DNA from 3 places in the Brevibacterium sp. OS20 genome. Region 1 is predicted to be linked to each of the others. Evidence: riboswitches for the same ligand, from Rfam matches in the RefSeq annotation. Region 1 holds a riboswitch; each other region holds the start of a gene.
What was found. A riboswitch is a leader RNA that binds a small molecule or an ion and turns the genes downstream of it on or off. The one in region 1 is predicted to bind thiamine pyrophosphate.
Positions count from the first base shown of each region.

Region 2: it holds a riboswitch for thiamine pyrophosphate, as region 1 does, so the genes downstream of both, thiO (glycine oxidase ThiO) here and thiC (phosphomethylpyrimidine synthase ThiC) in region 1, are expected to answer to the same signal.
Region 3: it holds a riboswitch for thiamine pyrophosphate, as region 1 does, so the genes downstream of both, thiM (hydroxyethylthiazole kinase) here and thiC (phosphomethylpyrimidine synthase ThiC) in region 1, are expected to answer to the same signal.

Region 1 is NZ_CM166367.1:590,636-593,877, reverse strand. Features, by position in the region: gene ACVZTU_RS02540 (M18 family aminopeptidase) at 1-1,141, shown strand, start outside; TPP riboswitch at 1,204-1,312, shown strand; gene thiC (phosphomethylpyrimidine synthase ThiC) at 1,308-3,116, shown strand.
Region 2 is NZ_CM166367.1:1,698,909-1,702,150, forward strand. Features, by position in the region: gene thiS (sulfur carrier protein ThiS) at 1-69, opposite strand, end outside; gene thiO (glycine oxidase ThiO) at 66-1,223, opposite strand; TPP riboswitch at 1,213-1,316, opposite strand; gene thiE (thiamine phosphate synthase) at 1,328-2,011, shown strand; gene ACVZTU_RS07535 (ketopantoate reductase family protein) at 2,008-2,973, shown strand; gene ACVZTU_RS07540 (DedA family protein) at 2,927-3,242, opposite strand, start outside.
Region 3 is NZ_CM166367.1:3,034,069-3,037,310, reverse strand. Features, by position in the region: gene ACVZTU_RS13620 (sugar ABC transporter permease) at 1-1,021, shown strand, start outside; TPP riboswitch at 1,173-1,306, shown strand; gene thiM (hydroxyethylthiazole kinase) at 1,294-2,208, shown strand; gene thiE (thiamine phosphate synthase) at 2,205-2,963, shown strand; gene thiD (bifunctional hydroxymethylpyrimidine kinase/phosphomethylpyrimidine kinase) at 2,960-3,242, shown strand, end outside.

The DNA of each region.
Region 1 (3,242 bases):
GACGCCCGGAACCGGGCACTACGTCATCCGCGACGGCGCGCTCATCGCGTGGATGAATCCCACCGTCACCGAGGCGGCTCCCCGGTTCCGCGTGTTCGGTTCCCACACCGACTCCCCGGCGTTCAAACTCAAACCCGGCGGCGAGTTCACCGCCGAAGGCACCCGGCAGGTCGGGGTGGAGATCTACGGCGGGCCGCTGCTGAATTCGTGGCTCGATCGTGAGCTCGCGTTCGCGGGTCGGCTCGGCCTCGCCGACGGCAGCATCGTGCTCGCCCGCACCGGGCCGATCGCCCGCATCCCGCAGCTCGCGATCCACCTCGACCGGCAGGTCAATGAGGGTCTGACCTTGGACAAGCAGCGTCACACCGCTCCCGTCATCGGTCTGGCCGACCTCGCCGAGGCGGACATCATCGAACTGCTCGCCGCCTCTGCCGGGGTCGATGCCGAGTCCGTCGTCGGCCACGATGTCTACACGATTCCCGTTCAGGAGCCGGCCCTCTTCGGTGCCGCCGAGGAGTTCTTCGCCTCGCCGAGGCTGGACAACCTCCTGTCCGTCCACGCCGGCGTCACCGCGCTCACCCAGCTCGATGCCGACGGGCTCGACGGCATCCCACTGTTCGCGGCGTTCGATCATGAGGAGATCGGGTCGAATTCGCGCTCGGGCGCGTGCGGTCCGTTCCTCGCCGACGTCACCGAGCGCATCGTCGCCTCCTTGCTGCCGCAGTCGACGCGCAGCGATTATCTCGCGTCGATGTCCACCTCGGTGTGTGTCTCCTCCGATGCCGGGCATGCTGCCCATCCGAACTATCCCGAACGGCACGATCCGCATGTCCGCCCCCGCCTCGGCGGCGGTCCCCTGCTCAAGCTCAACGCTCAGCAGCGCTACGCCACGGATGCGGTGGGCACCGCCGTGTGGTCACGGGCGTGCGCGGCCGCCGGGGTCGAGTACCAGGATTTCGTGTCGAACAATGCGATGCCCTGCGGGTCGACGATCGGACCGCTGACCGCGACCCGGCTGGGCATGACGACCGTTGATGTGGGCCCGGCTCTGTACTCGATGCACTCGGCACGCGAAATGGTCGCGGTCTCCGACGTCGTCGCCCTCGGCGCCGCTGCGAAGGCGTTCCTCCAGGGCGGCTGACCCCATTCCCGTCGCTCAAGGAGCCACGGTTGTCCTCACTGCGTCAGTCGTGATAGGAATGGCACGACCCCACGGGAGCCCGCTGCAAGGGCTGAGATCGGACTGGATCGTCCGAGACCGTAGAACCTGATCCGGTTGATACCGGCGTAGGAAGTGAGGACTGCAGATGACTGCATTCACCCCTGAAACACCTGCCCCTGCCACGACTTCGTCTGACGCAGATTCGCACGACCAGTTCACCCTCGAGCAGTATCCGACGCATTCGCCGGCATGGGTCGAGGACGAGGAACACGACATCCGCGTTCCCGTGACCCGCATCGAGCTCGAGGACTCGAACGGTCGGGCCAACGATCCCGTCGACGTCTACCGCACCGTCGGGCCGGGCAGCATTCCGGAAGAGGGACTGCCCGCTCTGCGATTCCCGTGGATCGAGAACCGCCTCGACACTGAGACGTATGACGCCCGCGGCCACCGCATCGCCGATGACGGTCGTGCCGCCGTCCGCCGAGGTGCCCCGTCGCAGCAGTGGAAGGGACGCAAACCGGTCCCCCGTCGGGCCAAGTCCGGCCGCACGGTGACCCAGATGCACTACGCAAAGCAGGGCATCATCACCCCGGAGATGCGGTTCGTGGCGCTTCGCGAGCAGTGCGATGTCGAACTCGTGCGCGCCGAGCTCGCCTCCGGTCGCGCGATCATTCCGAACAACATCAATCACCCCGAATCCGAGCCGATGATCATCGGCAGGGCGTTCCTCGTCAAGATCAATGCGAACATCGGCAATTCCGCGGTCACCAGCTCCATCGCCGAGGAGGTGCAGAAGCTGCGGTGGGCCGCGAAGTGGGGTGCCGACACCCTCATGGATCTGTCGACCGGCAATGACATCCACACCACTAGGGAGTGGATCATCCGCAATTCGCCGATCCCCATCGGCACCGTCCCGATCTATCAGGCGCTGGAGAAGGTCGACGGCGATGCGAACGCGCTGACCTGGGAGATCTATCGCGACACCGTCATCGAGCAGTGCGAGCAGGGTGTCGACTACATGACCGTGCACGCCGGTGTGCTGCTGCGCTACGTTCCTCTCACGGCTGACCGGGTCACCGGGATGGTCTCACGCGGCGGGTCCATCATGGCCGGCTGGTGCCTTGCCCACCACGAGGAGAACTTCCTCTACACCCACTTCGATGAACTCTGTGAGATCTTCGCTCGCTACGATGTCGCTTTCTCGCTCGGCGACGGACTGCGGCCGGGTTCTATCGCCGATGCCAATGATGCCGCCCAGTTCGCCGAGCTCGACACTCTCGCCGAACTCACCGAACGCGCGTGGGCCCACGACGTCCAGGTGATGGTCGAAGGGCCCGGGCACATTCCGCTTCACCTCGTGCGGGAGAACGTCGAACGTCAGCAGGAGCTCTGTCACGGTGCGCCGTTCTACACCTTGGGTCCGCTGGTTACGGATATCGCGCCCGGATACGACCACATCACCTCGGCGATCGGGGCGACGGAGATCGCCCGCTACGGCACGGCGATGCTCTGCTACGTCACCCCGAAGGAGCATCTCGGGCTGCCCGACCGTGACGACGTCAAGACCGGGGTGATCACGTACAAGATCGCCGCGCATGCCGCCGATATCGCGAAGGGCCACCCGGGGGCGACGGCCCGCGATGATGCGCTGTCGAAGGCTCGATTCGAATTCCGGTGGCGGGACCAGTTCGCCCTCGGCCTCGATCCGGAGACCGCCGAGGCGTTCCACGACGAGACGCTGCCGGCGGAACCGGCGAAGACCGCGCACTTCTGTTCGATGTGCGGTCCGAAGTTCTGCTCGATGCGCATCTCCCAGGACATCCGCGATACCTACGGCAGCGCCGAGGCGCAGGAGGCCCTGGCGGGAATGCAGCAGAAGAGCCGCGAGTTCCTCGCATCGGGCGGAGAGGTCTACCTGCCCGATCCGACCGTCGGCCTGCGGGAAGGCTGAGTCCGGCTCCGGGCCGGATCCCGCCCGTCGGCCCTCAGAACAACTGAGGAACGAGGGCCCCGGAGAATCCTGGCTGCGGGCCGCGCTGCCCGCCATGCGAAGCGTGGAGCTCCGCTCCTCGTCAGC
Region 2 (3,242 bases), 1.1 Mb from region 1:
GGTGGCACCCGGCAGCTCATGGCGAGCGCCGTTGAGGACGATGGTCGGTGAGTGTTCGTGGTCGGTCATGAGATGCTCCTCATCGGGTAGGCACTGGTGTGGTCTGTGGTGAAGCGGTGTGGGGACACGGACTCGAGCGTCCCGTCAGGAGGCCAGTCGGAGGCGACGCCCAGGGCGAGCTCGGCACCGAGCCTGCCGCCGAACGGGGCCAAGAGGATGCCGTGGCGGAAATACCCGGTGCTCACGATGCAGCCGGGATCGATGCGGCCGATCATCGGCAGGTCGTCCGGAGAACCGGGCCGGGCACGGGTGGTGATATCGGTGATCTCCGCGTCGAGGATGCCCGGGACCAGTCGCTGCCCGTCGGCGAGCAGCCGGTGAATCGCCCCGGCCGGAGTGCCGGAGAGTCCGTCCTCACGCGAACTGGCACCGAGCACGATCTCGCCGTCCGGGCGAGGAACCAGGTAGACGGGGCGACCATTGACCAGCCCGCGGATGGTGCGGCTCAGCAGCGGAGTCGCCTTCGCGGAGGCGCGCAGTCGCAGAACATCACCCCAGACCTCACGCAGAGGCAGCTGCGGGGCACCGACGAACGCGGACACAGCGCTGCCGGCGCAGATGATCACCTGATCGGCCTCCAACCGGCGGCCATCGCCCAGTGCGACTCCCACAGTCGTATCGCCGTCCTTGATCAGGCTGGCCGCCCGCTGGCGAATGAAGCCTCCTGAGTGAGAGGACAGGACAGTCAGCAATGCGGCAGTGAGCCGACGGGGGTCGATCGAGTGATCGCCTGGAATGTGCACGGCCCCGGCGACGGCAGGCGACAACGACGGCTCAACCCGGCGGGCAGCACTGCCGGTGATGAGCTCGGTGGCGAAACCGGACCGCGACTGTGCATCGCGCAGCTCCCGCAGAGCCTGCAGATCAGCTCGGTCACCGGCGCACACCAATGTTCCGGCATCCGAAAAACCGAGATCGCTGCCAGCGGCGCTCGCCACCTCGGCGGAGAACTGAGGATACATCTGCGCGGAGGCTCGCATCAGCGGGTACAGGGGAGTCTGCCCCCAGACCACCTCGGCGGCGGGAGCGAGCATCCCTGCGGCAGCATGGCTCGCACCCTGAGCGGGCGCAGGATCGATGATGGTGACTTCGGTACCGAGGCGGCGCAGATACCAGGCCGTGGACAGGCCGATGATCCCGGCGCCGACGACAATGACTCTCACAGCTTCTCCCTCCGGCGGCATGATCCGCATCAGGTCTGACGGTCGGCTCTTACGCCCTCTCAGCCTCGTTGGGAGGCTCCCGCGAACTCCTCTACTCTATGACCATGACCACACAGATGCCACCGCGCACCGCAGCGCGGCAGACGAAGAGAGCCTGGAGAGAGGCACGACTGGCAGAGGCGAAGCTCTACCTGTGCACCGATGCCCGGACCGGTCAGGGCGACCTCGCCGAGTTCCTCGACGCCGCCTACCGTGGAGGTGTCGACATCATCCAACTGAGGGACAAGAGCCTCGAGGCCCGCGCCGAGATCGCGGCATTGGAGGTCCTCAAAGATATTGCCGCCCGTCACGACAAGCTCTTCTCAGTCAATGACCGTGCCGACGTTGCGCTGCTGACCGACGCCGACGTCTTCCACGTCGGTCAGGGCGACCTCACCAGTGCTCAGGCCAGGGCTGTGCTCGGACCCGATGTCATCCTCGGCCGCTCGACCCATTCCCTCGAGCAGGCGCTCGCCGCCGAGGCGGACCCGGAGACCGACTATTTCTGTGTCGGGCCGGTCTGGGAGACCCCGACGAAGCCGGGCCGCGCCTCTGTGGGGACGGCGCTGCTGACCGCCACCGCCGCCGAGGCGGCCAAACCGTGGTTCGCGATCGGCGGTATCGCGACCGGGGAGAGGCTGGACGCGATCCGGCAGGCGGGCGCGAGGCGTGCCGTCGTCGTCCGTGCGATAGCCTCGGCTGAGGATCCCGCTGCGGCCGCGCGGGAGCTCAAGGAGGAGTTGGAATGACCCAAGCAGCTGACAGAGCATCCGAGGGAATCGGTGCTGGCGCTGACCTGTCGGTTCTCATCGCCGGGGCGGGGGCGACCGGCGGAGCGTTCGGCACCTATCTGCAGGAGGCCGGACGCGATGTCACTTTCCTGCTCCGGCAGGCACGGGCGGAGACGGTCCGCGCGGAGGGACTGCGCTTCACTGCACCCGGTGATGATCGGACGAATCAGGTCGATGTCATCACCGCTGAGGAACTCACAGCCGCATCACGAACCTTCGACCTCGTCATCGTCGCGGTCAAAGCGGGTGGACTCGACTCGGTCATCGCCGATATCGGACCGGCTGTGGGCGAGCAGACGACGATCATTCCGTTCCTCAACGGCATGGCTCAGATCGAGAAGCTGCAGAGCAGATACCCCGGACAGGTGCTCGGAGGGTTCGTCAAGATCGTCGGCACCATCAGGGACGGAGCCGTCGTCCAGCTCACCGACCTGGCCGTGATGACCATCGGAGATCTCCACGGCGCCGAAGTGCCCACACGCATCTCCGAGGCGCTCGATGTGCCCGGATTCAAACTCCAGACCGTCGATGGAATCATCGACGGGCTGTGGGAGAAATGGATCTTCATCGCCGCGGCAGGAGTCGTCACCTGCCTGTTCCGCGCCCCGGTCGGAGCGATCATGGAAGCCGGCGGCAGATCGCACGTGTATGCCATCATCGATGAACTCGAAGCCGTGGCGGCTGCGGCAGGACACCCGGTGTCGGAAGCCTCCCACGCCATGACTATCAAGATGCTCACCGAGGACGGTTCCGCCTTCACCTCATCCCTCTACCGGGATGTGACGGCAGGGCTGCCGAGCGAAACGGAGCACATCCTCGGCGACCTGTCGATCAAGGCGGAGGATCTGGGAGTGGCGACTCCGCTGCTCGACCTCACACTTGTGCAGCTGCGGGCAGGGGAAGCCCAGAAGCGGCTCTGACTTCGGCAATGCCGGTGCGCAGCATCGCCAGATACGGCTCCTGCGGCTGAGCGTGTTCGACGTCTGACGAACGATGCGCGGCGGTGAACGTGACCATCGGGACACCGTCGACATCATCGAGGACGAGCAGCGTCTCGTACCCGCCCGGACCCAGAGAGTGGGAGCTGCCGGCTGCCAGATCGAAGACGAGGCGTTCCAGCGGACTGTCCGGTTCGGGCGGTCGGTGCATCTCCTGTGCCGCCACATCGGCGAACTGTTCGGCAGTGATG
Region 3 (3,242 bases), 1.6 Mb from region 1:
TCAGGTCGCGTTCCTCGCGATCCTGGCTCTCGGCATCAACCTCATCCTGCTCCTCGGCGAGATCGATCTGTCTCTGGCGCAATTGGGCGGTTTGGCCGCCTCGCTGCTCGGTGTCTTGGTGGTAAGGCAAGGTGTGCCGCCGGCCTTAGCGCTGGTCATCATGCTGCTGCTCGGCCTGGTCGTCGGCGCGATTCAAGGTTGGTTCTTCGCCGTCGTCGGCATCCCGGCGTTCGTCGTCACCTTGGCCGGTCTGCTCGCGTTCACCGGTCTGACTCTGACGACATTGGGCACGCAGAAGAACCTGTCGATGTCGGACACCTTCGCCTTCGACTTCGCCAGCTTCTACTTTCCTGCGATCTGGGCCTATATCTTCGGCGCCGTCGCGATCATCGGCTTCGGCGGCGGCATCATCTATTCGAAGCTGCGCCGCCACCGGGAGGGTCTCAGCGCTCCGAGCTGGACCTCTGTGATCGTGCGGATCGTGTTGCTGGCCGCGATCGTGTTCGGGTTCCTCATCCTCGTCAATCAGGACTTCGGTCTGGCGATGCCTTTCTTCCTCATGATCGTCATTGCGATCATCATCGACCTCGTGCTGCGCAAGACCCGCTACGGTCGTTCCATCTACGCCGTCGGCGGAAAGGTCGAAGCTGCACGGCGTGCCGGCATCCGCGTGACCTGGGTGCGCATCAGCGTGTTCATGGCAGCCGGAGTGCTGGCCGCATTGTTCGGCTTCATCAAGACCGGTGTGACGACAAATGCGGGATCGACGCTGGTGAGCACGCAGGACCTGCTCAATGCGATCGCTGCAGCTGTCATCGGCGGCACCTCGCTGTTCGGCGGACGCGGAACCGCCTGGGCAGCCGTGCTCGGTGCTCTGGTCGTCGGTGCGATCAACAACGGTCTCTACCTCATCGGCTTCAACTCCGATGCACAGCAGATCATCACCGCACTTGTTCTGCTCACCGCAGTTGTCATCGATGCGCTCAGCCGCCGCGGTCAGAGGTACGTCGGGCGCGGGTAGTGGGGCGTTAAGCTCTCTCTGCCGACCGCTCGCCTTAGCGTCGAGCGCGCAATGCATAGCTTGATACAGCGACGTTGAGTCGAGCGGTCGGTGCTGAGCATCCAAGCAGAGTATGGAGTCGCCCGTGTCCGACCGGGCTGATACAGTCGGAGCCAATGACATGGGGTGCCTCATGAGGATCCGTTCGCACCAAGACGCTGCGCACGGAGGACACCGAGGCTGAGAGAACACCCATCGAACCTGATCTGGGCCATACTAGCGAAGGGATCGTCATGGTTGACTTCGACCTGCGTTCTGCGAATGCGCGTCTGCGCGCAAGCAATCCACTCATCCAGTGCATCACGAACACCGTCGTGCAGCAGTTCAGCGCCAACGTGCTCCTGGCCATCGGCGCCTCCCCGGCAATGCTCGATCACGAAGCAGACGCCGGTCAGTTTGCCGGGATCGCCAGCGGAATCCTCGTCAACTTCGGAACCGCCTCGAACCACCAGCTGCTCGCCGCCGATGCCGCCATCGACGTCGCCAACACCGCCGGAAAACCCTGGGTCCTCGACCCCGTAAGCGTCGGCGCCGTCGACTTCCGCACCTCCCGCATCCGCCGCGCCGCCGCCGATCACCCGACCGCCATCCGCGGCAACGCCTCCGAGATCGCCGCACTCGCCGGAGTCGGACTCGGTGGTCGTGGAGTCGACTCCACCGATGAAGTCGACGCCGTCCTACCCGCTGCCGCGAAGCTGGCCCGAGAGACCGGTGCCATCGTCGCCGTCTCCGGACCCACCGATGCCGTCGTCGCCCACATCGACGGCACTGACCACGTCGCCCGCATCTCAGGTGGACATGAGTTCATGCCGCTCGTCATCGGCACCGGCTGCTCACTCGGTGCCGTCACCGTCGCCTACCTGGCCGCCGCCCGAGCCGGACTCGCCGACCCCGACGCCGACGTCTCAGCCGTCAACGCCACTGAGCAGTCCGCGAACGGTGGGGACGCCTCGGCGAAGTTCGAAGCCGTCGTCGCCGCCCACGCCCACTTCGCGGTCGCCGGGGAACTCGCCGCCGATGGTGCGAAGGGGCCCGGCAGCTACTCGGTGAACTTTCTCGACGCACTCCACACCGTCGACGGTGACCGACTCGCACAGGCGAGAATCGGCCTCGACACGCTCACCGCCGGCGAAGGCGTCCAGGCATGACCGCCGGATCCGCCCACATCGCCGACAACCCGGCTGACGACGGCGCGACCGCGAACGACCGAGACGGCTCGGCCGACCGCTTCGCCGGAATCGACACGCGCCTCTACCTCGTCACCGACTCCGCGCAATGCGAGGCCGCCGGCCGCAGCGTCGCCGAAACCGTGCAGGCCGCCGTCGCCGGGGGAGTGGGCATCGTCCAGGTCCGCGACAAAGACATCGACGATGCAGGCTTCTATTCGCTCACCCGCCAGGTCATCGCCGCCGTCGACGCCGCCACCCGCGACACCGACCGCACGGTCCCCGTCGTCCTCAACGACCGCGTCGAGGTGGCCCGCCGCCTCATCGACGAAGGCGAGAACGTGCACATCCACGTCGGCCAAACTGACACCACCGTCGCCGAGGTGCGCGCCGCCCTGGGTGCGGAACCGCTCATCGGTCTCTCGGCCGCGAACAGCGACGAATTCGCCGCCGCCCGAGACTCCGGAGTCGTCGACCTCGTCGGCATCGGACCGGTCTTTGACACCTCCACGAAAGCAGACGCCCCCGGCGGAATCGGACCGGACCGCCTCGGGGAACTGGTCGCAGAAGCGGGCATCCCCGCGGTCGCGATCGGCGGCATCAACGCCGATCGTGCCCCTGACCTGCAGGGACGTGGGCTGATCGGGATCTGCGTGGTCTCGGCGATCTGCATGGCCGACGATCCGAAGACGGCAGCAGAGGAGCTGCTCGCCGCATACGCCGGGAGTGCACAGTGACAACCCGCCCGCCGATCACCCTGTCCATCGCCGGCACCGATCCCTCCGGCGGTGCCGGAATCCATGCCGACCTCAAGACCTTCACCGCGCGGAAGACCATGGGCACGACCGTCATCACCGCCCTCGTCGCGCAGAACACGCACGGTGTGTCCCGCGTCTATCCGATCGACGTCGATTTCGTCGCCGATCAGTTCGACTCCGTGCTCGGCGACCTGCCCGTCGATGCGACGAAATCGGGGATGCTCGGCAGCCGTGACCTCGTCGAACTCGTCGTCGATC